One region of the Caballeronia sp. LZ065 genome, then DNA from elsewhere that is predicted to be linked to it. Evidence: riboswitches for the same ligand, from Rfam matches in the RefSeq annotation. Region 1 holds a riboswitch; the other holds the start of a gene.

Region 1 (15,823 bases):
GGCAAACGCGCCGCTGTTGACCACGCTGGTGTCGGTCTCGCCGATCTACGCCTCCTTCGACGTCGACGAACAGACCTATCTGCGCTATCTCGGCCGCGATGCGGGTTCGAAAGTGCCGGTGTCGCTGGGTCTCGCGAACGAGGATGGCTATTCGCGCGACGGCGTCGTCGATTCGGTCGACAACCGCCTCGATACGACCTCCGGCACGATCCGCGTGCGCGCGCGCTTCAACAACCCGGACGGCTCGCTGGTGCCGGGGCTGTATGCGCGCGTGAAGGTCGGCGGCGGCACGCCGCATCCGGCAGTGATGGTCGAGGACGAAGCCATCGGCACGGACCAGGACAAGAAGTACGTGATGGTCGTCGACAAGGACAACCGCGTGCAGTACCGCGAAGTCACGCTCGGCCAGACGCAGGACGGTTTGCGCGTCATCAGCAAGGGCCTGCAGCCGGGCGAGCGCATCGTCGTGAATGGTTTGCAGCGCGTGCGTCCGAACGACGTGATCAAGGCCAACAACGTCGCGATGAACAACGACAGCGATGCTCCGGTCGTGAAGACGGCATCCGCGCAGTAATGCGCGTCATCCGCAACAGACAGAACTCGTCATGAATATTTCCAAATTTTTCATCGATCGCCCGATCTTCGCGGGCGTGCTCTCGGTGATCGTGCTGCTGGCGGGCGTGATCGCCATGTTCAAGCTGCCGATCTCCGAGTATCCGGAAGTCGTACCGCCTTCGGTCGTCGTGCACGCGCAGTATCCCGGCGCGAACCCGAAGGTGATTGCCGAGACCGTGGCCTCGCCGCTGGAAGAGCAGATCAACGGCGTCGAGGACATGCTGTACATGCAGTCGCAGGCGAACAGCGACGGCAACCTCACGACCACGGTCACGTTCAAGCTGGGCACCGATCCCGACAAGAACACGCAACTGGTGCAGAACCGCGTGAACCAGGCGCTGCCGCGTCTGCCGCAGGACGTGCAGCGGCTCGGCGTGACGACCATCAAGTCCTCGCCGACGCTCACGATGGTGGTCCACCTGAATTCGCCCAACGGCCGTTACGACATGACGTATCTGCGCAATTACGCGCTGATCAACGTGAAGGACCGGCTGGAGCGCATCGCGGGCGTGGGTGAAGTGCAGTTGTGGGGTTCGGGCGATTACTCGATGCGCGTCTGGCTCGATCCGCAGAAGGTCGCGCAGCGCGGCCTCACGGCCACTGATGTGGCGAACGCGATTCGCGAGCAGAACGTGCAGGTTGCGGCCGGCGTGATCGGCGGCTCGCCCACGCTGCCGAACGTGCCGCTGCAACTGAACGTGAATGCGCGCGGCCGTCTGCAGAACGAAGGCGAGTTCCGCGACATCGTGCTGAAGACGTCGCCGGACGGCGCGGTCACGCATCTCGGCGATGTCGCGCGTGTCGAACTCGCGGCATCGGAATATGGTCTGCGCTCGTTGCTCGACAACAAGTCGGCAGTTGCAATCGCAATCAATCAGCAACCGGGCGCGAACTCGCTGCAGATCTCCGACGAAGTCCGCAAGACCATGAAGGAATTGCAGGCCGACATGCCGGCGGGCCTCGAATACCAGATCGTCTATGACCCGACGCAGTTCGTGCGGTCGAGCATCGAGGCGGTGATTCATACGCTCGCGGAAGCCATCGCACTGGTCGTGCTCGTGGTGATCGTGTTCCTGCAAACCTGGCGCGCGTCGATCATTCCGTTGCTCGCGGTGCCGGTGTCGATTGTCGGGACCTTCTCGCTGCTGCTTGCCTTCGGCTTCTCGATCAACGCGTTGTCGCTGTTCGGCATGGTGCTGGCGATCGGTATCGTCGTCGACGATGCGATCGTGGTCGTCGAGAACGTCGAGCGCAACATCGAGGCGGGTCTTTCAGCGCGAGAGGCCACGTATCAGGCAATGCGCGAGGTGAGCGGACCGATCATCGCGATCGCGCTGACGCTGGTCGCCGTGTTCGTGCCGCTCGCGTTCATGTCGGGTCTGACGGGACAGTTCTACAAGCAGTTCGCGATGACCATCGCCATCTCGACGGTGATCTCCGCGTTCAATTCGCTGACGCTCTCGCCCGCGCTCGCCGCGCTGCTGCTGAAAGGCCACGATGAACCGAAGGACTGGCTCACGCGCGCCATGGATCGCGTGTTCGGCGGCTTCTTCCGGGGCTTCAACAAGGTCTTCCATCGCGGTTCGCAAGCGTATGGCAAGGGCGTGAAGGGCGTGATCGGCCGCAAGTCGATCATGATGGTGCTGTATGCGGTGCTGCTCGCCGGCGCGGTGCTGATGGGCAAGGTCGTGCCGGGCGGCTTCGTGCCCGCGCAGGACAAGGAGTACCTCATCAGCTTCGCGCAACTGCCGAACGGCGCCTCGCTCGACCGCACCGAGGGCGTGATTCGCCAGATGTCGGCTATCGCGCTGAAGCAGCCGGGCGTGGAAAGCGCCGTCGAGTTCCCGGGTCTCTCGGTGAACGGCTTCACCAACTCGTCCAGCGCGGGCATCGTGTTCGTGACGCTGAAGCCGTTCAAGGATCGCGTGCATGACAAGGCGCTGTCGGCCAATGCCATCGCGGGCGCGCTGAACCAGAAGTACGCCGGCATCAAGGACTCGTTCATCGCCGTGTTCCCGCCGCCGCCGGTGCTGGGGCTGGGCACGCTGGGCGGTTTCAAGATGCAACTGGAGGATCGCGGTGCGCTCGGCTATGCGGCGCTCGCCGATGCCACCCAGGCATTTATCAAGCGTGCTTCGCAGACGCCCGAACTCGGCCCGACGTTCTCGAGCTATCAGATCAACGTGCCGCAACTGAACGTCGATCTGGACCGCGTAAAGGCTAAGCAACTCGGCGTTTCGGTGACGGACGTGTTCGACACGATGCAGGTCTATCTCGGCTCGCTATACGTGAACGACTTCAACCGCTTCGGCCGCGTGTATCAGGTACGCGTGCAGGCGGATGCACCGTTCCGTGCGCATCCCGAGGATATCGGCTTGCTCAAGACGCGCAATGCGAATGGCGACATGGTGCCTTTGTCGTCGCTGGTGAAGGTGTCGCCGACGTATGGGCCGGAAATGGTCGTGCGCTACAACGGCTACACGGCGGCGGACATCAACGGCGGCCCGGCTCCGGGTTACTCGTCGGGGCAGGCGCAGGCGGCGGCGGAACGCATTGCGGCGGAAGTGCTGCCGCGCGGGATCAAGTTCGAATGGACCGATCTCACGTATCAGCAGATCCTCGCGGGCAACGCGGCGCTGTGGGTGTTCCCGATCAGCGTGCTGCTGGTGTTCCTGGTGCTGGCCGCGCTGTATGAAAGTCTGACGCTGCCGCTCGCGGTGATCCTGATCGTGCCGATGAGTATCTTGTCCGCGCTGCTCGGTGTATGGCTCACCGATGGCGACAACAATATCTTCACGCAGATCGGCTTGATGGTGCTGGTGGGGCTGTCGGCGAAGAACGCGATCCTGATCGTGGAATTCGCACGCGAACTTGAGATGCAGGGACGCTCCATCGTGCAGGCCGCGATCGAAGCGAGCCGGCTGCGTTTGCGTCCGATCCTGATGACGTCCATCGCGTTCATCATGGGCGTGGTGCCGCTGGTGCTGTCGTCGGGCGCGGGTTCGGAGATGCGCCACGCAATGGGTATCGCGGTGTTCTTCGGCATGCTCGGCGTCACGTTGTTCGGTCTGATGCTGACGCCCGTGTTCTACGTGATCCTGCGCAAGCTGTCGCGCACCGAACACGTGACGGACACGCATGGCTCGCATCCGCAGATGCGCGGTATCGGTGCTTCGCCTGAAGCGCAATGAGGTCGATGATGAACAAGTTGCATATGAAACGATGGTTGGGTGTGCCGGGCCTGATGGCGGCGCTGCTGGTGGTCGCGGGCTGTTCGCTTGCGCCCACGTATGAAAAGCCGGATGTCGGTGCGCCGTCTGCCTACAAGGAAACGCCGCAAAAGACGCTGGACGCATCGGAAGCGGGCACCTGGAAGACCGCGCAGCCCTCGGAAGAGATGCTGCGCGGCGAATGGTGGACGATCTTCGACGATGCTTCGCTCAACGATCTGGAAAAGCAGGCGCAGGACGCGAACCAGAACCTGAAGGCGGCGGCCGCGCGCGTGAAGGAAGCGCGCGCGATCAACCAGACGGCGCGCGCGGGGCTGTTCCCGACGCTCGACGCGGGCTTCGGCCCGACGCGCGAGAAGTTCTCGCCGGCGTCGCAGCTCCTGCCGGCGAATGCCAATGTGCCCGCGCAGACCTTGTGGCGTGCGCAGGCGAGTGCGTCGTATGAAGTGGACCTGTTCGGCCGGGTGTCGAACTCGGTGCAGGCGGCCAACGCAGACACGGCGCAGAGCGAGGCGCTGTTCCGCTCGGTGCAGTTGGCGCTGCAAGCGGACGTCGCGCAGAACTACTTCAATCTGCGCGAACTGGACGCCGAAACCGATGTCTTCACGCGCACCGTGCAGCTGCGCGAACAGGCGCTGAAGCTGGTGCAGCGACGCTTCACCGAAGGCGACATCAGCGAGCTGGATGTTGCGCGCGCCAAGTCGGAACTGGCGACCGCGCGTTCGGACGCGATGACTGTCCAGCGTCTGCGCGCGGCCTCCGAGCACAGCCTGGCGGTGCTGCTCGGCAAGACGCCCGCCGAGTTTTCGATGGCTGCCAATCCGCTCAAGCCGGTCACGATTCGCGTGCCGCCGGGCCTGCCTTCGGCGCTGCTCGAACGCCGTCCCGACGTCGCCGCGGCAGAACGCGCGATGGCCGCGGCCAATGCGCGCATCGGGGTGGCGAAGGCAGCGTTCTTCCCGTCGCTGACGCTCACAGGCTCGGGCGGTTTCGAATCGGCGACGCTCGGCGATCTGTTCAACTGGTCGAGCCGCACGTTCCTGCTCGGGCCGTTCGCGGGCACGGCGCTGAACCTGCCGATCTTCGATGGCGGCCGCCGCAAGGGCAACCTTGCGAACGCGCGGGCGGTGTATGAAGAGGATGTCGCGAGCTATCGGCAGCAGGTGCTCGTGGCCTTCCGCGAAGTGGAGGACAACCTGTCCGATCTGCGCATTCTCGAAGACCAGACCGCGACGCAGGACGATGCCGTGAAGTACTCGGTGCGCGCCGCGCAGCTGTCGCGCACGCAGTACACCGAGGGCGCGGTGAACTATCTCGATGTCATCGACGCCGAACGCACGGTGCTGCAAACGCAACGGTCATCGGTGCAGTTGCAGGGCCTGCAGGCGGTATCGACGGTGAATCTGATACGCGCACTGGGCGGCGGCTGGGGCGATGCAAAGCCCACGCCGGTGCCTGACGCGAGTCTCGCTCAGAAGTAACTTGAAGTTGGCCCTGCCTCGCGCAGGGCCATGTGCATTGGAGCAACCGCGAAGACGCATTCAATGCGGATTGTTCGTTTCACGGAACATATGTCTTCACCTGCGGAGCGTTTATCCGCGAGGCTCCAGTCCATAAAATACGAACATGGGATAAGGAGCCGATGATGAAGGACTTGATAGCAAAACAACTGTATCAGCCGGCGGTGGTGCTGCCACTGCTGCTGTTGATGCGCCTGATGGTCACGCTCGACTTCAACCTCGCGCAGGTCATGTTCGTCGTGATGCTCAAGGGTTCGCAACAGGCGTATCAGTTCGCGCTGCGTCATGCAGTGACGCGCCGGCGCGTGGTCGAAAGAGTGAAGCACGTTCCTTGCAGCAACTGCTGCTGAACCGGTTCGCGCTTCGACATACTCGATTCAATACACTTCCGGAACGTACAACTCATCCGCCACAGGTTGCCGGAGATAATCAGGATTAAAGACGCGGTCGGGTAGTTCGATCGGCGAATGCTCCACGTCGTGATAAGGCACCTGATTCAGCAGATGGTGGATGCAGTTCAGGCGCGCCCGTTTCTTGTCTACCGCATGCACGACCCACCACGGCGCTTCCGCGATGTGCGTGCGGGCCAGCATCACTTCCTTCGCTGCCGTGTACGCTTCCCAGCGGCGGCGGCTTTCCAGGTCCATCGGGCTCAGCTTCCATTGCTTGAGCGGATCTTCGATACGAGCCTGGAAGCGCACTTCCTGTTCGTCGTCGGTGATCGAGAACCAGTACTTGACGATCTGGACGCCGCTGCGCACCAGCATCTTCTCGAACTCGGGCACCGAGCGGAAGAATTCCTCATACTCCTCGTCGGTGCAGAAGTTCATCACGCGCTCGACGCCCGCGCGGTTGTACCAGCTGCGGTCGAACAGCACGATTTCGCCGGCCGCCGGCAAGTGCGACACATAGCGCTGGAAGTACCACTGCGTGCGCTCGCGATTGTTCGGCGCGGGCAAGGCGGCCACGCGGCAGACGCGCGGATTGAGACGCTGCGTGATGCGCTTGATCGCGCCGCCCTTGCCGGCGGCATCGCGCCCTTCGAACAGCACGACCAGACGATGACCCGTATGCACGACCCAGTCCTGCAGCTTCACGAGCTCGCCTTGCAAACGGAACAGTTCGCGGAAATAGGTCTTGCGCAGCGCGCGCTCTTCATCCGAGAAGGTCGATTCACCGTCCAGAAAGCGGTCGTCGATTTCCATCTCGAACTCTTCGTCGTAACTGTCGATGAGGTCCGCGTGGAAACGGCGCTGCTTGTCCGTCGTGTCGATGCTCATGGTGGGCTCCGTATGGGTGTGCTGGGCTATCGTGGTGCATTGCGCCAGGCGGCGCGAGACGAGGGCGCGGGTCCGCCGAGTATGACCGAGGCCAATGGCAGGCATGTGACAACGGCGCGCCCGCCTGACTCGTCGTATAGGGGACTCATTGTGACAGGCGCGCGCCGCGCCGGTTGAGTGGCTTCATGACGCGGTCGCGCCATCGTTGCGCGCGCCGTTAGAATAATCCCGCGCTTCAATGGCATGCCGATGGCATGTCCACCTTCTTCCAGCCAGACGGAACCATGATGACTCCGACGCCTCGCGCCCTCCAGAGTTTCGACGACGTGCAGACCGCGCGCCTCGTGCCCTACGACCGTCTCGTGGACACGCTCGCTGCAACCATGCTCGACTACGCGGCGGGACGCATCGTGAGCCCCGAGCGCATGGTCGTGCCGATCGAGGGCGGCGTGATGCTGTCGATGCCCGCGAGCGCCGCTGATCTCGCGATGCACAAGCTCGTCAACGTGTGCGCGGGCAACGGCGCGCTTGGCCTGCCGACGATCCACGGCCAGGTGACCGCCTTCGATGCCGTCACCGGCGTGCCGCAGTTCATGCTCGACGGCCCCACGGTGACCGGGCGGCGCACGGCTGCCGTCTCGATGCTGGCGATCCGCGCGCTGCACGGCGTCGCGCCGCGCGAGGTGCTGGTGATCGGCACGGGCAGGCAGTCGGCGTTTCATGTCGAGGCGCTGGCGGCGGTGTATCCGGAGGCGCGCATTCTCGTGCAGGGTTCGCGCGCCGGGCGGGCGGGCGCGTTCTGCGAAACGCATGCGGCGCCGGGCCGCCACCTCGCGCCGCTGGAGACGGCGGAGATGCCCGCATCGGTCGATGTCGTGATCGCAGCGACCACCAGCAAGACGCCGGTCTACACGACGCCCGCGCGGGCCGGACGGCTCGTGATCGGCGTGGGAGCCTTCACCGCCGATGCCGCCGAGATCGCCGCCGACATCGTGCATGGCAGCACGCTCTATGTGGACGATCTGGCAGGCGCCCGTCACGAAGCCGGCGATTTCATCCTGGCGGGCGTGGAGTGGGGCGCGGTGCGGGCGCTCGCCGGGGCGTTGGCGGCTCCAGCTGCGAACGGAGCGGGCGACGCCGCCCGACCCGTCATGTTCAAGTCGGTGGGCTGTGCGGCCTGGGATCTGGCGGCATGCCGCGTCGCGCGGGTGCTTTTGTCGGAGGAAACCGCGGGCGGGCGCTGAAGGACGCCGCTTGGAACGGTCCTTGCTGTCAGTTGAACAATGACGAGGCGCGCAACGGCGTGTCCCTGCAATTCAGCCAGCGAACACACTCATGGAGAGTCGATACGACAGCAAGTGGCACCCCTGGATCCCCGCCCACGACAACGCCCATGAAAGCGGAGGCGCAAGCGCAAGCCGCGCGCAACGTCCCACGCCCAACGCCGCGCCGCCTGCGGCCTACTTCATCTCGGTACTTGAGCTGGCGACCGGCGAGAAGCTTGGCAACGACGAGCGCATGCGCGCCGTGGCCATGCTCGAATCGCAGTTCGGCGCGGGGCGTCCGCGCACGCTGAAGGAAGCGGTGCGCATCTGCGCCGCGGCCATCGATTCGTCGACGCTTCAGCGGATGGCGCGCGGCGCCAAGGCCTGACAAGAACCTGTCGGCGACGCGCGTTTTTTCACACTTGTGTAAAACGCGCGTGCTCAGGGCGCGAGTGAGGTCGCGAATGGTCCGATCGTTCGCCGGATGTCACTTGACGGTCTGGATGACTTCGAAGCCCTCGAATTCCGGGTGTCCGAGGTAGAGTTGGAGCGTTTCGCCGCCCGCATTGCGATGCGCGGCGCGGAAGGCATCGGAACGCGTCCAGTCGTCGAAGGCCTCGCGGTTTGCCCAGATCGTGTGGCTCGAATAGAGCACGTGATCGTCCTTCGTGGGCCCCTTCAGCAGATGAAATTCGACAAAGCCCGGCACGTCCTTGAGATAGGTGTCGCGGCTGGTCCAGAGGCGTTCGAAGTCGGCTTCGGCGCCCGGCACGATCTTGAAGCGGTTCATGGCGATATACATATCGATGCAGTTCCTTTGCGGCAAGCGCGGTCAGACAACAAAAAATATCGGTCGCGTCATAGTTCGACGATGGCCTTGAAGCCGCCGAAGAACATCCGTTGCGCGTCGAAGGGCGGCTCGCCTTCTTCCATCATGGCCTTGAGGCGCGGGTCTTCCATCACCTTCGCATTGACGCGGTCGCGTTCCTCGCGCGACGCATAGACGATATACGAGAACACCACGGTTTCACCTTCCTTCATCTGCACGCTCTGCGGGAAGGACGTGAGCTTGCCGGGCTTCACGTCGTCGGCGATGGCTTCCACGAATTGCAGCGCGCCGTGTTCCTTCCAGATCTTGCCGGCCGCTTCGGCCATGGCCCGGTAGGCTTCGATCTTGTCGGCCGGCACGGGTACGACGAATCCATCCACGTATTGCGCCATGTGAGTCTCCTGAACGGTGTGAGAGCAGGCTCGCGCAGTCGCTGCGCTGCTTGCTTGGAGCGTCCTGCACGCGCTGAAGTTCAGGCCGGCGGGGGCAGGGTCACGGCCAGTCCTGTGCGCTTCGATTGCGGTTGAGGACGGTGACGGAGCACGGCGCGACGTTCATGGCATACACGGAGGCCAGCGGCTTGCGCTGCGCATGCGCCACGGCCGCCTTCACGACAATGGCATGCGTGACCACGATGCAGCGTCCGCACGGCATCTCGCGTTCGATGCGCGCCAGACCTTCGATCACGCGCGCCGCCAGCATCTCGATGCTCTCGCCACCGTGCGGACGCGCCTGCGGATCGGTGAGCCATGCGCTGAGTTGCGCGGCTTCGTCATCGGCGAGTTCGCGGATGGAACGTCCGCGCCAACGGCCATAGTCGATGTCGTCGAAAGCGGGATCGATGTCGAAATCGTGCGCGATGCAGGCCGCCATCTCGCGCGCCACGCGGGCCGGGCTGGAGATGACGCGCGTGATTTCACCCGCAGGCAAGGGCGCGTGCGGGGTGTCGTCGGCGGGTTCGTCGCCGGCAGGGAAGCGGCCGGTTTTCATCGCGCGCGTGGCGGCATGACAGAGCAGAACGAGTTCCAAGGCAATCGGCGATTCTGAGGTTATCGTTTTACTTTGCCGGCAATCATCATAGAATGGCAAGCCTGCAGTGCGAGGAAGCCGGTGCAAACCCGGCACGGTCGCGCCACTGTAAGCGGTCCGTCAGCGCCCTGCGGCGCGCCGCGAGTCAGACCCCGCTGCATGCTGTTCGTCAATCGGGACGCGCTTTTCCCTGGAGAAACACCATGAATGCTTCCAACGCGCCGGGCTTTGCCGCACCGGTTTCCCCTTCCTTCGATGCACCCGTGCCGCTGCCGGTGCGCGAAGTCCTGCCCTGGGCCGTGTTCATCGGCCTGATCCTGCTGATCGCGATTTATTTTGTCGGCGCCGAACAGGGCGCGACGTCGATCTTCTCGGGCATGTACATCCACGAATTCGTTCACGACGGCCGGCATCTGCTCGGCTTTCCCTGCCACTGAGGGCGCGGCATGATTCGCACCCTGTTGATACGCGGCATGCTCGCGGGACTGGTCGCGGGCCTCATTGGCTTCGGCTTCGCGCGTGGCTTCGGCGAACCTTCGGTGGCGCAGGCCATTGCCTTCGAGGAGCAGCATGAGCATGCGGAGGCCGCGCCTGAACATGAGCATGGCGCCGCTGATGCCTCCGCCAGCGCCGGTCACAGCCACGATCACGGCGACGAAGAGCTGGTTTCGCGCGGCACGCAAGCGGGCCTCGGCCTGTTGACGGGCGTCGTCGTGTTCGGCACCGCGCTGGGCGGGATTTTCTCGCTCGTCTTCGCGTTTGCGTATGGCCGGCTCGGCGCATTGCATGCGCGGGGCACGTCGGCGCTGCTGGCCTTGTTCGGCTTCGTGAGCGTGGCCATCGTGCCGTTCCTCAAGTACCCGCCCAATCCGCCCGCCGTGGGCAATGCCGCGACGATCGGACCGCGTACCGCGCTGTTCTTCACCATGGTGGCGCTTTCGATTGCGGCCATGGTGTGGGCCGTGCGCTGGCAGCGGCGTCTGACGGCACGGCATGGCGCGTGGAATGCGACGCTCATCGCCGCGCTCGCTTACGGGGTCGTGATGGTGATTGCGCAGGTCGCGCTGCCGCACGTCGATGAAGTGCCCGAAGGCTTTTCGGCGTCGTTGCTGTGGAACTTCCGCGTGACCGCCATCGGCATTCAGGCGTTGATCTGGACCACGCTCGGGCTGCTGTTCGGCGCGCTGGCTGCGCGTGAGCTCGAACGGCCGCCGGTGCGGAGAATGGCTGCCGCTTGAATCGCCGGCGCTTGCACGACGAAGCCCGCGTTCCGTGAGGAGCGCGGGCTTTTTTGCGTATCAGCGCCGCGCCGCGCGGCGGGCGAGCAGTTCATCGAAGAGCGCGCGCTTCGTTTCATCATCGAGCGAACGGAAGGTCTTGATCTCCTGGCGGCTTCTGAAACAGCCGAGGCACAGGCCGGTATCGGCGTCGAGCTTGCAGACGTTCGTACAGGGCGAGCCGACCGGTTCCTGCGTCATCGCGCGCTCGATGGTGAAAGCCAGATCCAACGGTGCTTGAGTGTCTTGCGTCATGGAGAGAGCGAGTCGCCGCGAAACAGTGCGGCCGTTGCGGCCGGGTTCGACGGCCAGTAAGCGTGCATGTAGGTGGCCGTTACCGGTCCATGCCGATAGAGCGCTTCGCCCTCGGCGCCCGTGGTCGCGTGTGCGGCCTTGAGCACGGGTTGCAGCGGGGAGTCGAGCGTCGAGTAATGGAACGTGTGGCCCATCATCGCGCCATGCGCGGTGTCGATGCGCTGCATCGCGAGGCGCGACAGCTTGCGCTGCATGCAGGCCGCGCCGGGCAGGATGCCGAGCATCGCGTGCTGCGTGCCGTCGAGGATCGTCAGGGACCCGACGAGATACAGCATACCGCCGCATTCCGCGACGACCGGCTTCGCATGCCCGACATGCGTTTCGATCGACGCACGCGTGCGCCGGTTGCCGGCCAGCGTGGCCGCGTGCAGTTCCGGATAGCCGCCGGGCAGATAGAGTGCATCGGCAGCGGTGGGCACGGGTTCGTCGGCGAGCGGAGAGAAGCGCTCGATGCTTGCGCCCATCGCAGCCAGCAGATCCAGATTTGCCGGATAGATGAACGAAAACGCGGCGTCGTGCGCGACGGCGATGCGCACGCCTTCGAGAAGGCGTGGCGGCTCGGGCAGCGTCGCGTCGTCGAAGTGCACGGGCGGCGGCAACTCGCGCAGCGCGGTATGAGCGATGGCGTCGGCGGCGCGGTCGAGGCGTGCGTCGAGGCCCGCGACTTCAGCGGGCTGCGTGAGACCGAGGTGCCGTTCGGGCAAAGCGATATCGTCGGCATTCGACAGATGCCCGCAGTAGAGCAGCCCTGCGGGAATGGTCTCCGACAACATCTGCGCATGGCGCGGCGAGGCCACGCGGTTGGCGAGCACGCCGTAAAACGGCACGTCCTCGCGATAGCGCGCGAGCCCGAATGCAATGGCGCCGAAAGTCTGCGCCATGCCGTGTGCGCCGATCACTGCGAGCACCGGCACTTTGAAGGCAGCGGCGAGGTCGGCGCTGCTCGGCGTGCCGTCGAACAGGCCCATCACGCCTTCGATGAGGATCAGATCGGCCTCGCGCGCCGCCTGAGCGAGCAGCGCGCGGCAGGCGTCGAGGCCGACCATCGACAGATGCAGTGAGTACACGGGCGCGCCGCACGCGCGTTCGAGGATCATTGGATCGAGAAAGTCCGGGCCGGTCTTGAAGACCCGCACCTTCAGCCCGCGACGGGCGTGATGGCGCGCCAGCGCGGCGGTGACCGTGGTCTTGCCCTGGTGCGATGCGCTCGCGCCGATGAAGAGGGCGGGACAGTGCGGCATCGCGTTCAGAACTCCACGCCGCGTTGGGCCTTCACGCCCTGCTCGCGATACGGATGCTTGACGATCCGCATCTCGGTGACGAGATCGGCCAGTTCGACGAGGGCGTCAGGCGCGTGGCGTCCCGTCACGACGACATGCAGCATCGCGGGGCGCGCCTTCAGCACGTCGAGCACTTCATCGAGCGGCAGGTAGTCGTACTTGAGCACGGTGTTCAGTTCGTCGAGCACCACCATCTGATACTCGCCGCTCTCGATCATGCGGCGCGCCTCGTCCCAGCCGCGCCGTGCGGTGGCGATATCGGCCTCGCGATCCTGCGTGTTCCAGGTGTAGCCGTCGCCCATCGTGACGAAATCGCAGTTCGCGATGGCGCCGAGGAAATCGCGCTCCGACGTATGCAGCGCGCCCTTGATGAACTGCACGACGCCAAGCTTCATGCCGTGTCCGAGCACGCGCACCGCCATGCCGAACGCAGCCGTGGTCTTGCCCTTGCCGTTGCCGGTGTTCACGATCAGCAGGCCTTTCTCGTGATCCGCCGAGGCCTGCTTTTTCTCATGGCCTTCCTTGCGCCGCTGGGTCATGCGCAGATGCGCTTCGGTATCGGTTTTCACGTGATCTCCGGGAGGGTCGAGGACGGCCAGTCGAGGCACGAACCGGCCGTATCGTACCGCACGAGGCTTTCCGAGTCGCGGGTTTCCCCGCTCATACAGGGCTAATTCATCACGGTCATCATTCGTTGCGCAACAAGGAAACGGCATCACGAGGAATCACGAAACATGGCTCAGCGCCCTTCGCTTGCTGCATCCGTGAACCATTCAGGGAGAGATCCATGGACAGCCTGCTTGTCGTGATCGTCGTTGGTGTGGCCTCGCTCGTTTTTTACGGCGTGCTGCTCGGCTGGATCTGGTCGCTGCGGCCGCCGCGTGAATGCGATGCCGATCCTTCGGTGAAGCATCAGCAGTGACAGTCATTCGGAGCAACACGATGGACGCGTTTTATCTCTATCTCGAACTCGTGGCACTGACCATACTGATCTGGCTTTGTTACGACAAACTCAAGCCCGTGGCCGCGAAGCCGCTGGCACGCAAGGAAGCTGTGCCGGGTGGCGCGGTGCCCGTAGTCAAGCGCCGCTTCCGAATGCTCCGCGCGCCGCTGCGATCGCGACGGTTACGCCGGAATCGATTGTCTTCGGCACGATGAGCGTGGCCGAGTTGCCCGCGAGCAGCGCACAGGGCTCGCAGACGCCGTCCACATTCAGATGTTTGCGCGCGTGATGCGAGCGCGCCGTGTGCGGCGCCTGCGCAATCTCCGCGCCGCTGAAGAAGCGCAACGGCAGATGGTGGCGTGTGCAGAAGGCAAGCAGACCGGCCTCGGCGCGCTTGGTGTCGATGGTGGCGACGATGGCGATATCGCCGAATGCATGCGGGCCGAGCGCGGCTCGCACCGCGTGTTCGATTGCATCGGCGCTCGTGCCTCGCCTGCAGCCGATGCCTACGGCGAGCTTCGAGCGGAGCGGCAGGGCGCGATCGATGGCGGGGTTCATCGCGAGGCGGGTGGGTTGTCGAGGGGCGAGTGGGGATTTTAACGTGCAATGCATGAACGTTTCCTGGTACGCGACGCCCTTCAAGTTTCCTCTTCGAGACAGGCTGCCGTACCAAAACCCCCGTGCTAAAATTTGTGTCCGGCTTGCCTGACAAGGCTTTGCGGCATTCCGGTCTGGCGCCGGCAACGGTGACACGAACACACAGCGCACAGCATCGTCCAGTTGATGCCGCCCGACATCCCGCCTGCGCCGCACCTGCCGCGCCTTGGCGCACCCAAACGCCACACCACCCCCGGAGCCACGATGCAAACCCGCAAGATTCCCGTGACAGTCGTGACCGGCTTCCTCGGCAGCGGCAAGACCACGCTGATGCGGCATATCCTGTCCAACGCCCAGGGCAAGCGCATTGCGGTGATCGTCAACGAGTTCGGCGAACTCGGCATCGATGGCGAGATCCTCAAAGGTTGCAGCATCGGCTGCGACGACGAATCTGCTTCTCCGGACCGCAATCTCTACGAACTCGCGAACGGTTGTCTCTGCTGCACCGTGCAAGAGGAGTTCTATCCCGTGATGGAACAGCTGCTCGAACGGCGCGACAGCATCGATCACGTGCTGATCGAGACATCGGGCCTCGCGCTGCCCAAGCCGCTCGTGCAAGCGTTCAACTGGCCGTCGATCCGCAACGCCTTCACCGTCGATGCAGTCGTCACCATGGTCGACGGCCCCGCCGCCGCGAGCGGACAGTTCGCGGCGAACCCGGTCGCCGTCGATGCACAGCGCAAGGCCGATCCGAATCTCGATCACGAATCGCCGCTGCATGAGTTGTTCGAAGACCAGCTTGCGTCGGCGGACCTCGTCATCGTCAACAAGACCGACCTGATGGACGCCGAGGCGCTGCACAAGGTCGAAGCGCTCGTGCGTCCCGAGATTCCCGCCGAAGTGAAGATCGTGCCTGCGCACATGGGCAAGCTCGACATTCACGCGTTGCTCGGTCTCGAGGCGGCATCGGAAGAGACCATTCACCTGCGCCACGATCATCATGGCTCGCCCGACGAAGCGGGTCACGCCGATCACCACCACGACGAGTTCGATTCGGTCGTCGTGCACGCGCCGGTTGCATCGCGCGAGCAGGCGATCGCCGCGTTGCAGGCGCTCGTCGGGCAGCACACGATCTATCGCGTGAAGGGTTTCGCGGCGTTGCCGGGCGCTGCGATGCGGCTCGTGGTGCAGGGCGTCGGGCAACGTTTCGACAGCTACTTCGACCGTCGCTGGGAAGCGCACGAAGACCGGCAGCAGAGCCGCTTCGTGCTGATCGGCGAGGACTTGAGCGCGGACGCGTTGCAGCCCGCCTTCGAAGCTGCGCTCGCAAGCGCTCCCGCTCAGGCGTAACGCGCCATGCATCTGCTGCGCACGACCCCGGGCGGTTTCGTCGACGACGCGCAGGGCGTCATGCGCATCGAGCAGACCCGCGCGCCGATCGTCATTCTCAGTTCCGCCGATACCACGCTCGCCTTGCTGGCGAGCGTGGTGCCGCGTCTGGAGCCCGGTTTTCCCGAAGTGCGGCTCGCGAATCAGGCGTTCCTGCGTCAGCCGGCGTCCGTCGATTTCTACGTCGACGATGTGCTGAGTCATGCACAGGTCGTGGTCGTCGATCATCTCGGCGGCGAATCGTACTGGCCGTA
Region 2 (15,823 bases), on a different contig from region 1:
AGCCGCGCGAGGAAGTCCTGGGTAGCGAGGATGTCGAACATCGACGGCTGCAGCGGCACGATCACCTTGTCCGCCAATTCCAGCGCCAGCGCGAGACGGTTGCCGTGCACGCCGGCGGGCGTATCGACGACGGCTTTTTCCAGACCTTTGGGCGGCTTCGCCGGGGAATCGACATCGACGCCCCATTCTTCGATCTTCGGCAAGGTGTCCGCCCGTAGCGAAAGCCACGCGTGCGAGGAGCGCTGCTTGTCGAGATCGGCGAGCGCGACCCATTCGCCCTGCGCTGCAAAATAGCCTGCCAGATTGGTCGCGAGCGTGCTCTTGCCTACGCCGCCCTTCGGATTTGCCACCACGATCACGGTCATGAAAGGTCCCGGAGAAAGTGCGGCGCGCCGCCCGGACGAGGCCGGACGACACGCGTTTTCGTCTTTATTGAATGAAATTCCTGGCGGATGCCTGTTTCGAGCGTTGATATTATCGGCAAAAGCGCGACATCCGGCATGCCGTCCGAACGGCCAGGCCGCGGCCGGCGCCTGTCGTCCCGCTTCCGACCTTCCCGCAACCCTCACCGGAACCCCTCACGCCCATGACTTCGCTTCGCCCCGATGTGACGCTCGACTTCCTGCGCAATCGTCAGAAAGGCTGCCTGCCCGAACTGCTGGGCGTGCAACTCCTGTCCCTCGATCAGGGCCGGCTGAGCGGCGAACTCGCGATCCGGCCGGAACTGCTCGCGCCCAACGGCTTTCTGCACGCGGCGACCGTGGTCGGCCTCGCGGACACGTGCTGCGGCTATGCGTGCATCGCGCATTTGCCCGAGAACGCGCAGAACTTCACCACGCTCGAACTGAAGAGCAATCACGTCTCGACGGCGCGCGAAGGCAAGATCGTCGCGGCCGCCACGGCGGTGCACCTCGGGCGCAGCACGCAGGTGTGGGACGCCACGGTGACGAACGGCGACGGCAAGCTCATCGCGCTGTTCCGTTGCACGCAGATGATTCTTTATTGACGCCGAGGCCGATACGGCGGCCCGAACGCCGCCTGTAGCGCATCCAGGTCGAGCGCTTGCGCGAACGAATCGGCCAGACGATCCAGCGACGCCTCGCGCAGCGCCGGATAGTCGAGCGCCTGCGCGTCCGTCACGCCAGCCCATGCGAGCAGGGCCGCGCAGGCTTCGGGGGTATCGAAAACACCGTGCAGATAGGTCGCGGCGATCTGGCCATCGGCCGACACCGCGCCGTCACAGCGCCCGCCATCGAGCGCGACCAGCGGCCGGGCGAGCGCCGCGCCGTGCGTGCGGCCCATGTGGATCTCGTAGCCGCGCACGGGCGCGTCCGCCGCGCCGACCGTCAAATGCCCGGTCACGTTCTCCAGTTGCTTGTGCGGCGTCAGCACGGTGGCGAGTTCGAGCAAACCGAGCCCGTCCACACAGCCGGGGGCGCCTTCCACGCCGTCCGGATCGTCGATTTCCCGCCCGAGCATCTGCATTCCGCCGCAGACGCCGAGCACCTTGCCGCCGTAGCGCAGATGCCGCTCGATCGCACGGTCCCAACCGTGGTCGCGCAGCCAGGCGAGATCGCGCTGGACGCTCTTCGAGCCCGGCAACACGATGAGGTCGGCCGGCGGTGGCGCGACGCCCGCGCGCACATAGCTGAAATCGACCTGCGGGTGCGCCCGCAGCGCATCGAAGTCCGTGTGATTGCTGATACGCGGCAGCGCCGGCACGATCACCTTCAGCGCCGGCGCACTACCGCGCGCGTGCGGCTGGCTCGGCAGCATGTCTTCGGCGTCGAGCGTGAGGCCGTGCAGATACGGCAGCACGCCGAACACCGGCTTGCCGGTCTGCGCTTCGAGCCAGTCGAGGCCCGGCTGCAGCAAGCCAATATCCCCGCGAAACCGGTTGATGACAAAGCCGCGCACGCGCGCGCGTTCGCTTTCGGAGAGACACGCGAGCGTGCCGACGAGATGCGCGAACACGCCGCCGCGATCGATGTCGGCCACCAGCACGACCGGGCAGTCGACCCGCTCCGCGAAACCCATGTTGGCGATGTCGTTGTCGCGCAGATTGATTTCCGCCGGGCTGCCCGCGCCTTCGACGATTACCGCGTCGAACTCGTTGCACAGGCGGCCGTGGGAAGCGAGCACCGCGTCCAGCGCGATGCGCTTGAAGTCGTGATAGGCGCGCGCATCGAGATTGGCGTGCGCGTGGCCGTGGATGATGACCTGCGCGCCCCGGTCGCTGGTCGGCTTCAGCAGCACCGGATTGAAGTCGATGCGCGCCGGCACGCCCGCCGCGATGGCCTGCAACGCCTGCGCGCGGCCGATCTCGCCGCCGTCCACCGTGACCGCGCTGTTCAGCGCCATGTTCTGCGGCTTGAAGGGCGCGACCCGCACGCCGCCGCGCCGGGCGAGACGGCACAGGCCCGCGACGAGCGTGCTCTTGCCGGCATCGGAGGTGGTGCCCTGGATCATCAGCGTGCCGCGAGGCGTGAAAGACATACGGGCCAAATCCTGTGATGAACGACGCGCTATCTTAGCCCGTCAGTACAATGTCGCGATGACCCCGGATCTCACTTTCATCCTCGGCGGCGCGCGCTCCGGCAAGAGCGCGCACGCCGAACAACTCGCCGACGGCAGCGGACTGCCGGTCACCTATATCGCGACCGCACGCATCGGCGACGCCGAGTTCGAGCAACGCGTGCAGCTGCATCGCGAACGCAGGCCCGCGCACTGGCCGCTGGTCGAAGCGCCGCTCGATCTCGCGGGCGCGCTGCGCGCGGCGGATCGCGCGGATGGCTGCGTGCTGATCGACTGCCTCACGTTGTGGCTCGCCAACCTGCTGTTTTCGTCCGACAACGATGGCGACGACATCGCCGGTTTGCCCGAGCGCGCCCAAGCCGCCCTCGCCGACTTCGACGCCGCATTGGCAGACGCGCGCGGCAAGGTCATCGTCGTCAGCAACGAGATCGGGCTGGGCGTGGTGCCGCTCGGCTCGGTCACGCGGCTCTATGTGGACGAGCTGGGCCGGCTGAATCAGCGCGTCGCCGCCGCCAGCGCGCGCGCCGTGCTGATGGCCGCGGGCCTGCCGCTCGTGCTCAAGGGCTGACGGAGGAATCGCTACGATGCTCCTGCTCTCCGTCTACGCCATGGCCTTGCTCGCGGTGCTTGGCGTGATCGTCGACCGTCTGTTCGGCGAGCCGCGCACTCGGCATCCGCTGGTCGGCTTCGGCCAGCTCGCGACGAAGCTCGAAGCGCGCATGAACACCGGCGTCCGCGCCCGGCCTGCGGGCATGCTCGCGTGGTTCGCGCTGGTGGCGCCGCCGGTCGCCGTGGCGTGGCTGCTGGTCAGCGTGCTGCCGTTCGCCTATGCGAGTCTCGTGCACGTGCTGCTGCTCTGGTTCGCGCTCGGCGCAAAGAGTCTGCGCCAGCACATCGCGCCGATTGCACGGGCGCTGAGTTTCGGCGACCTCGACCGCGCCCGAGCGCTGACGGCGCGCATCGTGTCGCGCGATACCTCGCAGGCCGATGAAAACGCCCTCTCGCGCGCAGCAGTCGAATCGGCGCTGGAAAACGGCAATGATGCAATCTTTGGCGCGCTGTTCTGGTTCGCCGTCGCGGGCGGACCGGGCGCGCTGATGTTCCGGCTCGCCAACACGCTCGACGCGATGTGGGGCTATCGCACGCCGCGCTTCCTGCGCTTCGGCTGGGCGGCCGCGCGCTTCGACGACGTGCTCAACTTCATTCCGGCGCGCCTGACGGCCACGAGCTACGCGCTCGCCGGCGACACGCACATGGCCTGGCACTGCTGGCGCACCCAGGCGCGTTCGTGGGACAGCCCGAATGCCGGCCCGGTGATGGCCGCGGGCGCGGGCAGCCTGAACGTGCTGATCGGCGGCGCGGCGGTGTATCACGGCAAGCTCGAGGCACGGCCCACGCTCGGCGCAGGGCACAACGCGAATCCGAAGGATGTGGTCGCGGCGTTGCGGCTGGTCGAGCGCGCGACCTTGATGTGGCTCGCGGTGCTGCTGGTGCTCGCGGTTGCGAGCGTGACGGCGGGCGGCTGACATGACTCACACCACGCAACCTGAAGACGCCGACGCTCCGGTGCGCCACGGCGGCAACCTGCGCGAAGCCGCACGCCGCTACGACCTTCCCTTCGAAGACTGGCTCGATCTCTCGACCGGCATCAATCCTCACGGCTATCCGGTGCCGCCGGTGCCGCCCGATGCGTGGCGCCGTCTGCCCGAAGACGACGACGGTCTCGCCGACACCGCAGCGCGCTACTACGGCGCTCCGTGCGCGCTGCCGGTGGCGGGCTCGCAGGCCGCGATTCGCGCGCTGCCCGCGCTGTTGCGGCCGGGCATGGTGGGCGTCGCGCCGCTGACCTACGGCGAGTACGCACCCGCATTTCGCCGCGCCGGCCACACGGTCGTGACGCTCGATATCGATGCGCAGGCGTTGCCGGATGCGCTCGATCACGTCATCGTCGCCAACCCGAACAACCCGACTGCCGAACTCCTTTCCCGCGACACGCTGCTGCGCTGGCATGAACGGCTGGCTTCGCGCGGCGGCACGCTGATCGTCGACGAAGCCTTTGCCGATGTCGATCCCTCCGCCTCGCTGGCGGGCGAGACTGCAAGCGAGGGGCTTGTCGTGTTGCGTTCGGTGGGCAAGTTCTTCGGGCTCGCGGGGATCCGCGCGGGCTTCGTACTGGCCTCGCCTGCCGTCGTCGATCCACTGCGCGCGATGCTCGGTGCGTGGACCGTGAGCGGGCCGGCGCGGCATGCGGTCGAAGCCGCGTTCGCCGACCGCGCATGGCAGCGCGACACACGCGCGCGTCTGCATCGCGACGGCGCGCGTCTTGCCGCCCTGCTCGCGGATCACGGCCTCGACGCACGCGGCACGCCGCTGTTCGCATGGATGCCCGTACCGGACGCGGCCGCGCTCCAGCATGCACTCGCGCGGCGCGGCATCTGGACGCGTCTCTTCGACCTGCCCGGCATGACGCCGAGCCTGCGCGTCGGCCTGCCGGGTGCCGAGGGCGACTGGGTCCGTCTTGCGCGCGCGCTGGCGGAGATTCGCGGATGATCGCGCGCGCGCTGCTTGCGAGCCTGCTCATGGCGGTCTGCGTGAATCTACACGCCGCCATCACCGTCACCGACGACAGCGGCGCCGCCGTCACGCTTGCGCAGCCGGCGCGACGCGTCGTCAGCCTTGCGCCGCACGTCACCGAACTGCTGTTCGCCGCGGGCGGCGGCACGCGCGTGGTCGGCGCGGTGAGCTATAGCGACTACCCGAAGGAAGCGCAGGCCATTCCCCGCGTCGGCGACAACAAGGCGCTCGATCTGGAGCGCATCGTCGCGCTGCATCCTGACCTGATCGTGGTGTGGCGGCATGGCAATGCGGCGCGTCAGCTGGACCGGCTGAAAGCGCTCGGCGTGCCGATCTATTTCAACGAGCCGAAACATCTCGCTGATATCGCGACGAGCCTCACCCAACTCGGCGCGCTGCTCGGCACGCAGCCCACCGCGCGCGCCGCCGCCGATGCCTTCACCAACGACATCGCGCAACTGCGTGAGCGTTATGCCCGGCGGCCGCCCGTGAGCGTGTTCGATCAGGTGTGGGACGAGCCGCTGATGACGCTCAATCGCGACAATGTGTTCGATGAAGTGATCACGCTGTGCGGCGGCGTGAATGTGTTCGCGGCCGAGCCGCTGCGGGTGCCGACGGTCTCGGCGGAAGCCGTGCTCGCGGCGAATCCCGAAGCCATCGTCACCGCGACGCCGGGCGCGACGCCGCCGGACCGCCCCTTGCCCGCGTTCGATCGCTGGCGGCGCTGGACCGCGCTGACCGCCGTGGCGCGCGGCAATCTGTTCGGCATCGACGGCGATCTCATCAACCGGCCAACGCCCCGTCTCGCGCTGGGCGCGGCGCAACTGTGCCGCGATCTCGACGACGCCCGCGCACGCCGAACCCGCTAATCAAGCGTTCCAGCGCACCAGCAGCCACTGTCCGCGCACGCGCCTGAACCACGCGATGCCGTTGAAATCGAGCGGCCATTGCAGCGCATGTTCATTCGCGATGCCCAGCACGTGCGCCGCCAGCAGGCGCATCACGCCCGCATGCGCGACAACGTGAACCGTCTGCTCGCCGGCGCAGGTGTCGTCGAACCAGGCGATCACGCGGCGCGCGAACTGCACCAGATTTTCGCCGCCATGCGGGCGCGCATGCTCGATGTCGGCCGCCCAGGCATCGATGAGCGCCCGCTCGATGCCGTCCCACGCGCGCCCTTCCCATGCGCCGAAGTTCATCTCGGTGAGGCGCGAGTCGAGATGAATCGGGCCATTCGGCAAAAGCGCATGGGCAAGCGACGCGCAGCGCCGCAACGGACTCGCATGCCAGCCGTCGACGCAGCCGGGCACCTTCAGCGCCTGCATGCGCGCTGTCAGATCAAGCGCTGACTCAGCAACATCACGCAGCAAGGGCACGTCCGTCTGCCCGTAGCAGACGCCGGCCTCAATGGCCACTTCCGGATGGCGGATCAGAACGAGATCCATGCGAGCCCGACGAGATAGATCGTGATTTCGAACACCTGCTGCGCGAAGCCGAGGCAGTCGCCCGTATAGCCGCCGATGCGCCGCACGAAGTACCGGCCGATCATCCAGCGCAGCACGCACAGCACGGCAATCGTCACGCCGGCAAGCCTCCAGTCCAGCGCGAAGAGCCAGGGCAAGCCGAACAGCAGCGCCCATCCGAACGATGCCCGACTCATGCGCTGCGCGACCGGCCGGGCCTTGCCTTCGGCGCGAACGTAGTCGAGGGTGACGAGATAACTGATCGCAAAGGCGCGGCTCGCGGCGTGCGCGCCGATCATCGTCCATGCGACGCGATACGGCGGCAACGCGGCCAATGTCTGCCACTTGAGCGCCAGCGCGATCACGAGCGCGATCGCCCCGAACGCACCGATGCGCGAATCGTGCATGATGCGCAGCGCATCGTCCTTCGTGTACGCGCCGCCGAAGGCATCGACGCAATCGGCCAGGCCGTCTTCGTGGAATGCGCCGGTCAGCATGAGCGTCGCGGCCATCGAAAGCAGCACGGCGACGCCCGCCGGAAACACGCGCCACGCGGCCAGCCAGACGAGCGCCGCAACCGCGCCGACCAGTACGCCTACCAACGGAAAATAACGCGCCGCCGCGTTCAGATATTCGCGCTCGAAACCGACCCAGCGCGGCACCGGCACGCGCGTGAAGTAGCCGAGCGCGGTCAAGAAGTAGCGCAGTTCGTCGAGCGGACGCTGCATCTCAGCCGGCCTGATCCGAAACGCCTGCCGACTCGAAGCTCGCCATCTCATCGAGGAAGGCGACCGCCGCGCGCAACACCGGCAGCGCGAGCGCGGCGCCGGTGCCTTCGCCCAGACGCAGGTCGAGTTGCAGCAGCGGCGCCGCTCCGAGATGCGCGAGCATGCGCCGATGACCCGTCTCGTCCGATGCATGCGCGAACACGCAGTAGTCGAGCACCGCCGGCGCGAGCGTCGCGGCGACCAGCAGCGCCGAGGTCGCGATGAAGCCATCGACGAGAATCGTCATGCCCGCACGCGCGGCTTCGAGACACGCGCCCGTCATCATCGCGATCTCGAAGCCGCCGAAAGTCGCCAAGGTATCGACGGTATCGACGGTATCGGCATGCAGTGCCAGCGCGCGGCCCAGCACCTCACGCTTGTGCGCGAGACCGCGATCGTCGAGACCCGTGCCCCGGCCGACACATTCGTCGATCGGCACGCCGCACAGACGGCTCATCAGGCACGCCGCCGCCGACGTATTCGCGATGCCCATCTCACCGAAACCGATCACGTTCGTGCCCAGCGCCGCATGCCGGCGCACGCACGCCGCGCCGCGCGCAATGCCTTCGAGCGCGGTCGCGCGGGACATCGCAGGCTCGCGCGCGAAGTTGCGCGTGCCGGGGCCGAGCGACTCGCGTTCATAGCCCACGTCCGGACCTGCCTGCACAGCTGGAATCGGCGTCGCCACGCCCGCATCGACGATCTCCAGCGCCATGCCCACGGAGCGCGACAGCGCATTGATCGCCGCGCCGCCCGCCAGGAAATTCGCGACCATCTGCGCAGTCACTTCCTGCGGATACGAACTCACGCCTTCCGCGGCGATACCGTGATCGGCGGCAAACACGATCATCGCCGGGCGCACGATGCGCGGCTTCGTCGTGCGCTGGATCAGTCCCGTTTGCAGCGCGAGCGCTTCGAGCCGCCCAAGGCTGCCGCGCGGTTTGGTCTTCATGTCGATGACGCGGCGCAGTTCGGCTTCGAGCGACCGGTCGAGTGCGGGCGGGAGCGGGATGTCGTTGAGCGTGGACATCGGTATTCCTTCAGAAACGGGGGATGGAAGGCACGAGCGCCTCGTGATCGCCGTCGCGCAGCAGCGCAAGCGGATAGCCGAACGCCGCGCTGGCGCGTTCCGGCGTCAGCACCTCGGCGACCGGACCCGCACAGGCGTGGCCGCGGCCATCGAGCAGCAAGGCATGCGTCGCGAAGCGGCGCGCGAGATTCAGGTCATGGCACGAGAACACGACGGTGCGCGCGGGGCCGGTTGAATGTACGCCGGCCGCCGCGCGCAACGCATGCAGGCACGCGATCTGATGATGCAGGTCCAGATGCGACAAGGGTTCGTCGAGCAGCAGCAGCGGCGCGTTCTGGCACAGCACCGCCGCCAGCGCGACCCGCTGCCGTTCGCCGCCCGACAGCGTGAGCACGTCGCGCGCAGCGAATGGCGCGAGGCCGAGCGCGTCGAGCGCCGCGTGCGCGGCGGCGCGATCGTCGGCGCTTTCCCAGCCCCATCCGGTCAGATACGGAAAGCGGTTCAGCAGCACGGTGTCCAGCACGCTGGCGCTGAAGGCGTCGTGAGTTGCCTGCGGCATCAGCGCCCGCACGCGTGCGAGCTGGGCGGCGCGCCATGTCGTGAGCGCTCGGCCATCGAGCGACACGCGGCCTGCCGCCGGCGCGCTCAATCCGGCCAGCACATGGATGAGCGTCGTCTTGCCCGCGCCGTTCGGGCCCGCGACGCACCACATCTCGCCGGGCGCGAAGGTCTGCGTCAGACCGTCGATCAGCGTGCGCTCGCCGGCCCGGAGCACGATGGCGTCGAGATGCAGCTTCATCGCGGTCTCCGCAGCAGCATCCAGAGGAACATCGGCACGCCTGCCAGCGCCGTCACCACGCCCACCGGCAACTGCGCGGGCGCGATCACGGTGCGCGCGGCGAGGTCGGCGGCCATCACCGCGAGACCGCCCGCCAGCGCGGCGGCAGGCACCAGCATGCGTTGATCGTTGCCGAACGCAAGCCGCAGCAGATGCGGCACGACCAGTCCGACGAAGCCGAGCGTGCCCGCCGTGGTCACGGCCGCCGCAGCCGCCAGCGACGCAACCAGGTAGACGCGCAGACGCAGACGCGCCACCGGCACGCCGAGCGCCTGCGCGGCGCTGTCGCCGCGCAGCAGCACGTTCAGCTGCGGCGCTACCGGGAGGATCAACAGCAGCGCGAGCGCCAGCGCCAGCAGTGCGGGCCACGGCGTGGCCGCGCCGTCGAGATCGCCGGTCAGCCAGAAGATCATGCCGCGCAGGCGGTTCTCCGGCGCGATGCTCAACATCAACGTGATCAGCGCGCCCCAGCCGGACGCGATCACGACGCCCGTCAGCAACAGCCGTGGCGATGCGTCCTGGGTGCCGCGCCACAGGTCACGACGCGCGAGCCCGAGCACCAGAACGATGGATGCGAACGCGCCCGCGCAGGCGGCGAGATCGACGCCCCACCACGGCAGCGAGACCAGCATCGCCGCCAGCGCGAAGCTCGCCGCGCCGCCCGAGACGCCGAGCACGTAAGGTTCCGCCAGCGGGTTGCGCAACAGCACCTGCAACAACGCCCCGGCCAGCGCGAGCAGCGCGCCCGACGCAAAGCCCGCGAGGGCGCGCGGCAGGCGCAGCGTAAGGACGATGTCGTCAGCGATATCGGGCGCGGCGGCCCGGGCATGAAAGAGCGCATGAAACAGCGCGGCAAACGCGCGCGAAGGCGGCAGCGCGACGCTGCCCAGCGCAAGCGATGCGATCAGCACGGCGCACGCCGCGGCGGCGAGGCATGCCCATATCGCGGCGGCGCGCGCGCCGTTCATGCCGCGCAGCCGCTCAGGCACGCGGCTCACGACGGATGCCAGCCGAGCGTGAGATAAGCGCCGCGTCGCGGGGTGTTGTAGGCATACGCAAGCTCATAGTCCTTGTCGAAGAGATTGTCGACGCGCGCCGTCACGGTCCATGACTTCGAGATGTCATAGCGCGCCGACAGGTTCACGATGCCGTAGCCCGCGAGCGTCGAATCGTAGTCGCTGCGCTGGCCGCTCACGAGCCACTCGCCGCCCACGCGCCAGCGGCCGACCGTGCGATGCGCGCTCAGCGTCGCGAAATGCCGCGCGCGCCGCGTCAGGTCCTGGTGATTCGTTTCATCGACGGGATTCTGGAACGTGACGCCCGCCCGCACATCCGTTCTGCCGACATGCCCCGCCCACGAACCCTCGACGCCCTGCACCTTCGCCCGTCCGACATTCTGCGCAATGTAGTAGAAGCCGCCGTCGGACACGTAGTCGATCAGGTTCGAATAGCGCGTCTGGAACAGCGTGACGCGCAGCCCGCCGAGTCCGCTCGACGCATACTGCAACGCCGCTTCGACCGAATGGCTGCGCTCCGGTTGAATCGACGGATTGCCGCTGAACGGATAGTAAAGATCGTCGAAGCTCGGCGCGCGGAACGAGGCCGCATAGCTCGCACTCGCCTTCCAGTGCGCGTCGAGGTTGTACGCGTAGCCGAGATAGTAGCTGTTCGCGCCGCCGAAATCGGAATACTGGTCGTGACGCAGGTTCGCCTGGAATTCGCTCGCGCCCAGATGGCCGACATAGCCCGCGAACACCGAATTCACATGCCGGTCGGGGGCGCTGAACTGATCGGAGTCAAGCGTCTGGTCGAGGTGCTCGTAGCCAAAGAGGAACGTGTGCGCGTCGCTGATGCGGATGTCGTTCTGCCACGTGTACTGGCGATTCCCAGAATTGAAGCGGCTCGTATAGACGCCGTTCTGTTCGATGTTCGCGCGATCCTGGCCCTGCGCGATCGTGAAGTGCGTGGTCCAGTTGCCGGTGAGTTTGCCGTTGGCAAACACCGATGCCGAACGCACGCGGTTATGCGATTCGTTAAGATCGGTTGGCTGGCCATAGGCGTCATCGAAGCTGTTGATGCCGTTCGACTGCAGGAAGCGCACGCCCGCATCCCATTGGTCATTGAACCTGTGGCGCAAGGTCGCAGCGACGCTCTCGTTCAGATAGCCGTTCGCGTTGGGATTCGCGCCAGGCGCGAGGTTTGGATCGAGCGACGAGAAGCCGTCGGTCTTCTCACGCGACACGTTCAGGCTGAAGGTGGTGCGGCCGTCTTTGTCCAGCGCGCCGTTCACGCCGGCGGACTGCCGCTGCGTGTGATAGCTGCCGAGCTCGGTCTCGAAGCTGAAACGCGGCGGATGGGGCTCGCCCTCCTTCGTGAAAATCTGCACGACCCCGCCGATCGCGCTGGAACCATACAGCGCCGAGACATTGCCGTTCACCACCTCGACGCGCCCGATCTGGTCCAGCATCACTTGCGACAGCTGCGCCGCGCCGAGCGATGCCGACTCGACCCGCACGCCGTCGATCAGCACGAGTGACTGCGAGGACGACGCGCCGCGAATGAAGAGGCCCGAGTTCGCGCCCGGTCCGCCGTTGCGCGTGATCTGCACGCCGGGCGCCAGCGCGATGAGGCCGAGTGCGTCGTCGGCGTTGCTGTCGGCGATGTCTTGTGTATCGAACAGAGAGGTCTGCGGAATGGAATCAGCGAGCGGCTGCGCTGCACGCGTTGCAGTGACGACGACAGGCGCAAGCGTTTGCGATGCATCATCCGCGGCGGCTGTTGTCGCGGCTTGTGCGGCGCCGGCGAGCGGCAGGAGGACAGTGGCAGCGGCGATGCCGCGACCGGAGAGGCCGTCCCGGACGGCGGCCCATGGCGATTGCATGACGAGTGTTCCCGTGGAGGATGAGCGCGGCCCCGCTCCCCGCGAGGTTCGATGCGCGACGAACGCGCCATGCCGCCAGGAGTCACGCAATGATCGTGCGATGACCGGCGGCAGGCGCGTGGGACTCTGGCCGGTATCCGGGCTGGCGACGGATCGTCCCGCCTTCCCGCGCATCATGCGCAGTGGCGTCGACACGTTTCTTGCAGCGGCCGATGACCGGCCCGGCACATGGATGAATCACGCGAGATCCACGCGCCCACGCTGCAAAAACGCGTATGAGACGACTTGCAACTTGCGTTGCGGTCGCTTACCGTTGCGGGGGCAGCACAGGTTGGCTCCGTCCTGTTCCGCCGCCATTCGGTGGTTTGGCGGCTTCAAGGACTTCGCTCCCTGTTTCCCGTTTGACTGCATGCGCGAGAGCCGCGCGTGCGAGCACCAGAAGTGCGGCAAGTGTAGGAGCGCGGGTCGGGACCGTCAAGAAACGGCGCACCCTGGCGCGAAGGACAGCAGGCGGCGCGTGAAGATGCGAAGAACAAACGAACTCAGCGAGCGAGAATCAGCCTGACTGTATCCACGAGCAAATCAACGCGCGTGTTTTCTGCACACGAATGCACGGCGAGATGCGCGAGAACCCGGGGTTTGCGCGCACGATCGCGTGCTGTTACGTCTCGAAACGAGACAATTATCGGTAGCTCCGTTGAACCGCGCTAAAATGCGAGGTCTTTAGAGGACGCAGCACATGCTCAACGAACTCGAATCACTGTCAGGAAATATCGGCCGGCTGATCCAGATCAGCGAGCGCCACAATCAGGCGCGAGCCGCGCTGCAAGAACAACTCGAGCAACTGCGCACCGAGTACGCCAATCTTCAGTCCGACCTCGCGCAGGTCCGCGAAGAACGCGACACGCTGCAGTCCGAACGCGATTCCCTCTCCGCCAAGATCGACGACGCGCAAGTCCGCCTCAACGCGATCCTCGAAAAACTGCCGCGCGCAAAGTCCGCGCAGCACGGCGAATCCGAAAATCAACTCGATCTCCTCGAAGCCGATTCGCAGGGTGCGCATGAACATGCGCATGCCCCCGAAGCGGAAATGCACGGCGAGCATCATCAAGGAGAGAAGGCATGACGACCACGCAAATCGAAGTCTCCATTCTGGGGCAGCCCTATCGCCTCGCCTGCTCGCCTGAAACGGAAGGCCCCTTGCGCGAAGCCGTCGCACGCGTCGATGCCGAGATGAACAAGGTGCGCAACGCGAGCAACGTGCGCGGCACGGATCGCATCGCGGTGATGGCGGCGTTATCGCTGGCGTCGGAATTGCTCAAGCTGCAGGACAGCGTGCGTCATGGCGAAGCCTTCCCGGCCGAGGAAATTCGTCGCACGATGCACTCGATGAACGACCAGCTCGGCGCCGTCATTGCACAATATGAAGTGCAATAAAGCGCGTTGATGCGGTTGATCAAGCCAGGGTTGTGAAGGGTCAATCAGCGCGCCACGGCGATCGAAAAAAGAAACCGCACCGGGGCTGCAGAAGGCAAACGATTGGTGTAGAGTGACGTTTCCCTGCCTGGTTCGCCAAGGTCATATATTCCTTGAACCAATGCTACATTGGCACGGTTGCGGAACCTTGCAACATGGGCGCGCGCGTCGCTAGTCCGATGTACCCGAAGTGTTGCTTACCGCGACCAATCTTGAACCCAGGTTCAGGATGCCGGCCTAGCGGCTATGGCGGGGACCTCATCTCAAACGGCATCGGTTTTTCCGATGCCGTTTTCATTTGATGCAGTGCTTTTGCATTCCCCTTCCCATCGTCGATCACGCATAACGAACAATCATGCGCTACTGGCTGATGAAGTCCGAACCGGACGAAGCGAGCATCGATCACCTGGCGCACGCGCCGAAGAAAACCCTGCCGTGGACGGGCGTGCGCAACTATCAGGCGCGCAACTTCATGCGCGATCAGATGCAGGTCGGCGACGGCGTGCTGTTCTATCATTCGAGCTGTCCGGAGCCCGGCATCGCGGGTATCGCGAAGGTCTGCTCCACCGCCTATCCGGACCCCACACAGTTCGATTCCAACAGCGACTACTACGATCCGAAGTCCACGCAAGAGACGCCGCGCTGGATGCTGGTCGACGTGAAGTTCGTCAAGAAGACGCCGCTGATTCCGCTCGCCACATTGCGCGAGCATGCTGAGCTCGCGGACATGCAGGTCCTCGCACGCGGCAATCGACTGTCGATCACGCCCGTCACTGATATGCAATGGCGCTTCATTACCGAGCATCTCGTCTAACAAGGAACTTACGACGCGCGGCCGCCGCCTAAAGGCGGTCGCAAATCACGCGACGCATTACATGATTGCCTTGCGTCTGGAGCCTTCGATGACCTACAAGAAAACTGCCGCCGCCCTCGCCCTGCTCGCGATGTCCGGCGCCGCGTTCACCTTCTCTCAATCCGCCGCCGCGCAGACGGTGATCAATCAACAGCCCGCGGGCGTGCTGTCGCTGTCGGCGCAATCGAGCGCGCAGGTGGCGCAGGATGTCGTGACCATCACGCTCTTCTACGAACAGGAAGCCGCCGATCCCTCCTCGCTCACCAACACGCTCAATCAACGCGCCGAGTCGGCCTTGCGCGAGGCACGGGGCGTCGACGGCGTGACGGCGAAGAGCGGCTCGTTTACCGTGTATCCGTCCACGGATCGCGACGGCAAGATCTCCGCCTGGCGCGGCCGCACGGAAGTCGTGCTCGAATCGCACGACTTCGCGGCGGTCTCGAAGCTCGCGGGCAAGATGAGTGCGTCGATGCAGGTGGGCAGCGTGGCCTTCTCGCTGTCGCCGGAAGCGCAGCGCACGGCCGAGCAGAAGCTCGTGACGCAGGCCATCGACGCATTCCGCAAGCAGGCGCAGACCGCCGCGCAGTCGTTCGGCTACAGCAACTTCTCGATCAGGGAAGTGAACATCGGACACAGCGGCGTTCAGCCGCGCCCGGTCATGATGATGCAGTCGCGCGCAATGAGCGCCGATGCGAAGATGGCCGCGCCGATCGCGATGGAAGCCGGCACGACGACCGTGACCGTCGATGTGAACGGCTCCGTGCAGATGGGACGTTAAGCGGGTTGCGGGGCCCGCACGGCCCCGCGTCCTTCAGGCCTGCGCGGATTCCGGCGGCAGGCGCAGATTGCGCTTGTACGCCCACACCATCATCAGCACGCCGGCGATGATCATCGGCAGCGAGAGCCACTGGCCCATCGAGAGATTGAACGCGAGCAAGCCGAGATAGTCGTCCGGCTCGCGCGCGAATTCCACCGTGAAGCGCGCCAGTCCATAGCCGATCAGAAACAGCGCGGAGACGGCGCCAACGGGCCGCTGCTTGCGCGAGAACGTCCAGATCAGGATGAACAGCACCAGCCCTTCCAGCGCGATTTCATACAGTTGCGACGGATGGCGCGGCAGCATGTGATAGCGCTGAAAAATCTCGGTGAGATGGTATTGCGCGTCCAGTTGCGGATTCTTCGAGAGCCACACGGCGTCGTCGTTGGTCGAGTTCTGGAACAACATCGCCCACGGCGCGTTCGGGTCCGTCACGCGGCCCCACAGTTCGCCGTTGATGAAGTTGCCGAGACGCCCGGCCGCGAGTCCGAGCGGCACCATCGGCGCGACGAAATCCGTCACTTGCAGCCAGGTGCGCTTGCGCTGCCACGCGAACAGCACCATGGCGAGCGTCACGCCGAGGAAGCCG

The links. A riboswitch is a leader RNA that binds a small molecule or an ion and turns the genes downstream of it on or off. The one in region 1 is predicted to bind cobalamin.
Region 2: another riboswitch for cobalamin. It lies ahead of QCE63_RS04515 (TonB-dependent receptor domain-containing protein); the one in region 1 lies ahead of QCE63_RS30175 (CbtB-domain containing protein).

Annotation. Positions count from the first base shown of each region.
Region 1 covers NZ_JARUXV010000004.1:789,712-805,534, reverse strand. The annotation lists gene QCE63_RS30225 (efflux RND transporter periplasmic adaptor subunit) at 1-574, shown strand, start outside; gene QCE63_RS30220 (efflux RND transporter permease subunit) at 606-3,806, shown strand; gene QCE63_RS30215 (efflux transporter outer membrane subunit) at 3,803-5,326, shown strand; gene QCE63_RS30210 (hypothetical protein) at 5,491-5,715, shown strand; gene ppk2 (polyphosphate kinase 2) at 5,743-6,645, opposite strand; gene lhpI (bifunctional Delta(1)-pyrroline-2-carboxylate/Delta(1)-piperideine-2-carboxylate reductase) at 6,933-7,889, shown strand; gene QCE63_RS30195 (hypothetical protein) at 7,981-8,298, shown strand; gene QCE63_RS30190 (antibiotic biosynthesis monooxygenase) at 8,398-8,712, opposite strand; gene QCE63_RS30185 (DUF1428 domain-containing protein) at 8,769-9,131, opposite strand; gene QCE63_RS30180 (histidine phosphatase family protein) at 9,232-9,768, opposite strand; cobalamin riboswitch at 9,817-9,943, shown strand; gene QCE63_RS30175 (CbtB-domain containing protein) at 9,972-10,205, shown strand; gene QCE63_RS30170 (CbtA family protein) at 10,215-11,006, shown strand; gene QCE63_RS30165 (DUF1289 domain-containing protein) at 11,067-11,300, opposite strand; gene QCE63_RS30160 (cobyrinate a,c-diamide synthase) at 11,297-12,601, opposite strand; gene cobO (cob(I)yrinic acid a,c-diamide adenosyltransferase) at 12,607-13,209, opposite strand; gene QCE63_RS30150 (hypothetical protein) at 13,428-13,562, shown strand; gene QCE63_RS30145 (cobalamin biosynthesis protein) at 13,719-14,141, opposite strand; gene cobW (cobalamin biosynthesis protein CobW) at 14,445-15,530, shown strand; gene cobN (cobaltochelatase subunit CobN) at 15,537-15,823, shown strand, end outside.
Region 2 covers NZ_JARUXV010000001.1:965,648-981,470, reverse strand. The annotation lists gene QCE63_RS04575 (ParA family protein) at 1-365, opposite strand, end outside; gene QCE63_RS04570 (PaaI family thioesterase) at 587-1,006, shown strand; gene QCE63_RS04565 (cobyric acid synthase) at 1,000-2,496, opposite strand; gene cobU (bifunctional adenosylcobinamide kinase/adenosylcobinamide-phosphate guanylyltransferase) at 2,555-3,103, shown strand; gene cbiB (adenosylcobinamide-phosphate synthase CbiB) at 3,120-4,061, shown strand; gene cobD (threonine-phosphate decarboxylase CobD) at 4,063-5,085, shown strand; gene QCE63_RS04545 (cobalamin-binding protein) at 5,082-5,978, shown strand; gene QCE63_RS04540 (histidine phosphatase family protein) at 5,979-6,554, opposite strand; gene QCE63_RS04535 (adenosylcobinamide-GDP ribazoletransferase) at 6,539-7,300, opposite strand; gene cobT (nicotinate-nucleotide--dimethylbenzimidazole phosphoribosyltransferase) at 7,302-8,369, opposite strand; gene QCE63_RS04525 (ABC transporter ATP-binding protein) at 8,380-9,168, opposite strand; gene QCE63_RS04520 (iron ABC transporter permease) at 9,165-10,175, opposite strand; gene QCE63_RS04515 (TonB-dependent receptor domain-containing protein) at 10,202-12,088, opposite strand; cobalamin riboswitch at 12,199-12,543, opposite strand; gene QCE63_RS04510 (ATPase) at 12,828-13,214, shown strand; gene QCE63_RS04505 (cell division protein ZapA) at 13,211-13,525, shown strand; RNA gene ssrS (6S RNA) at 13,643-13,824, shown strand; gene QCE63_RS04495 (EVE domain-containing protein) at 13,920-14,378, shown strand; gene QCE63_RS04490 (SIMPL domain-containing protein) at 14,467-15,195, shown strand; gene lgt (prolipoprotein diacylglyceryl transferase) at 15,229-15,823, opposite strand, start outside.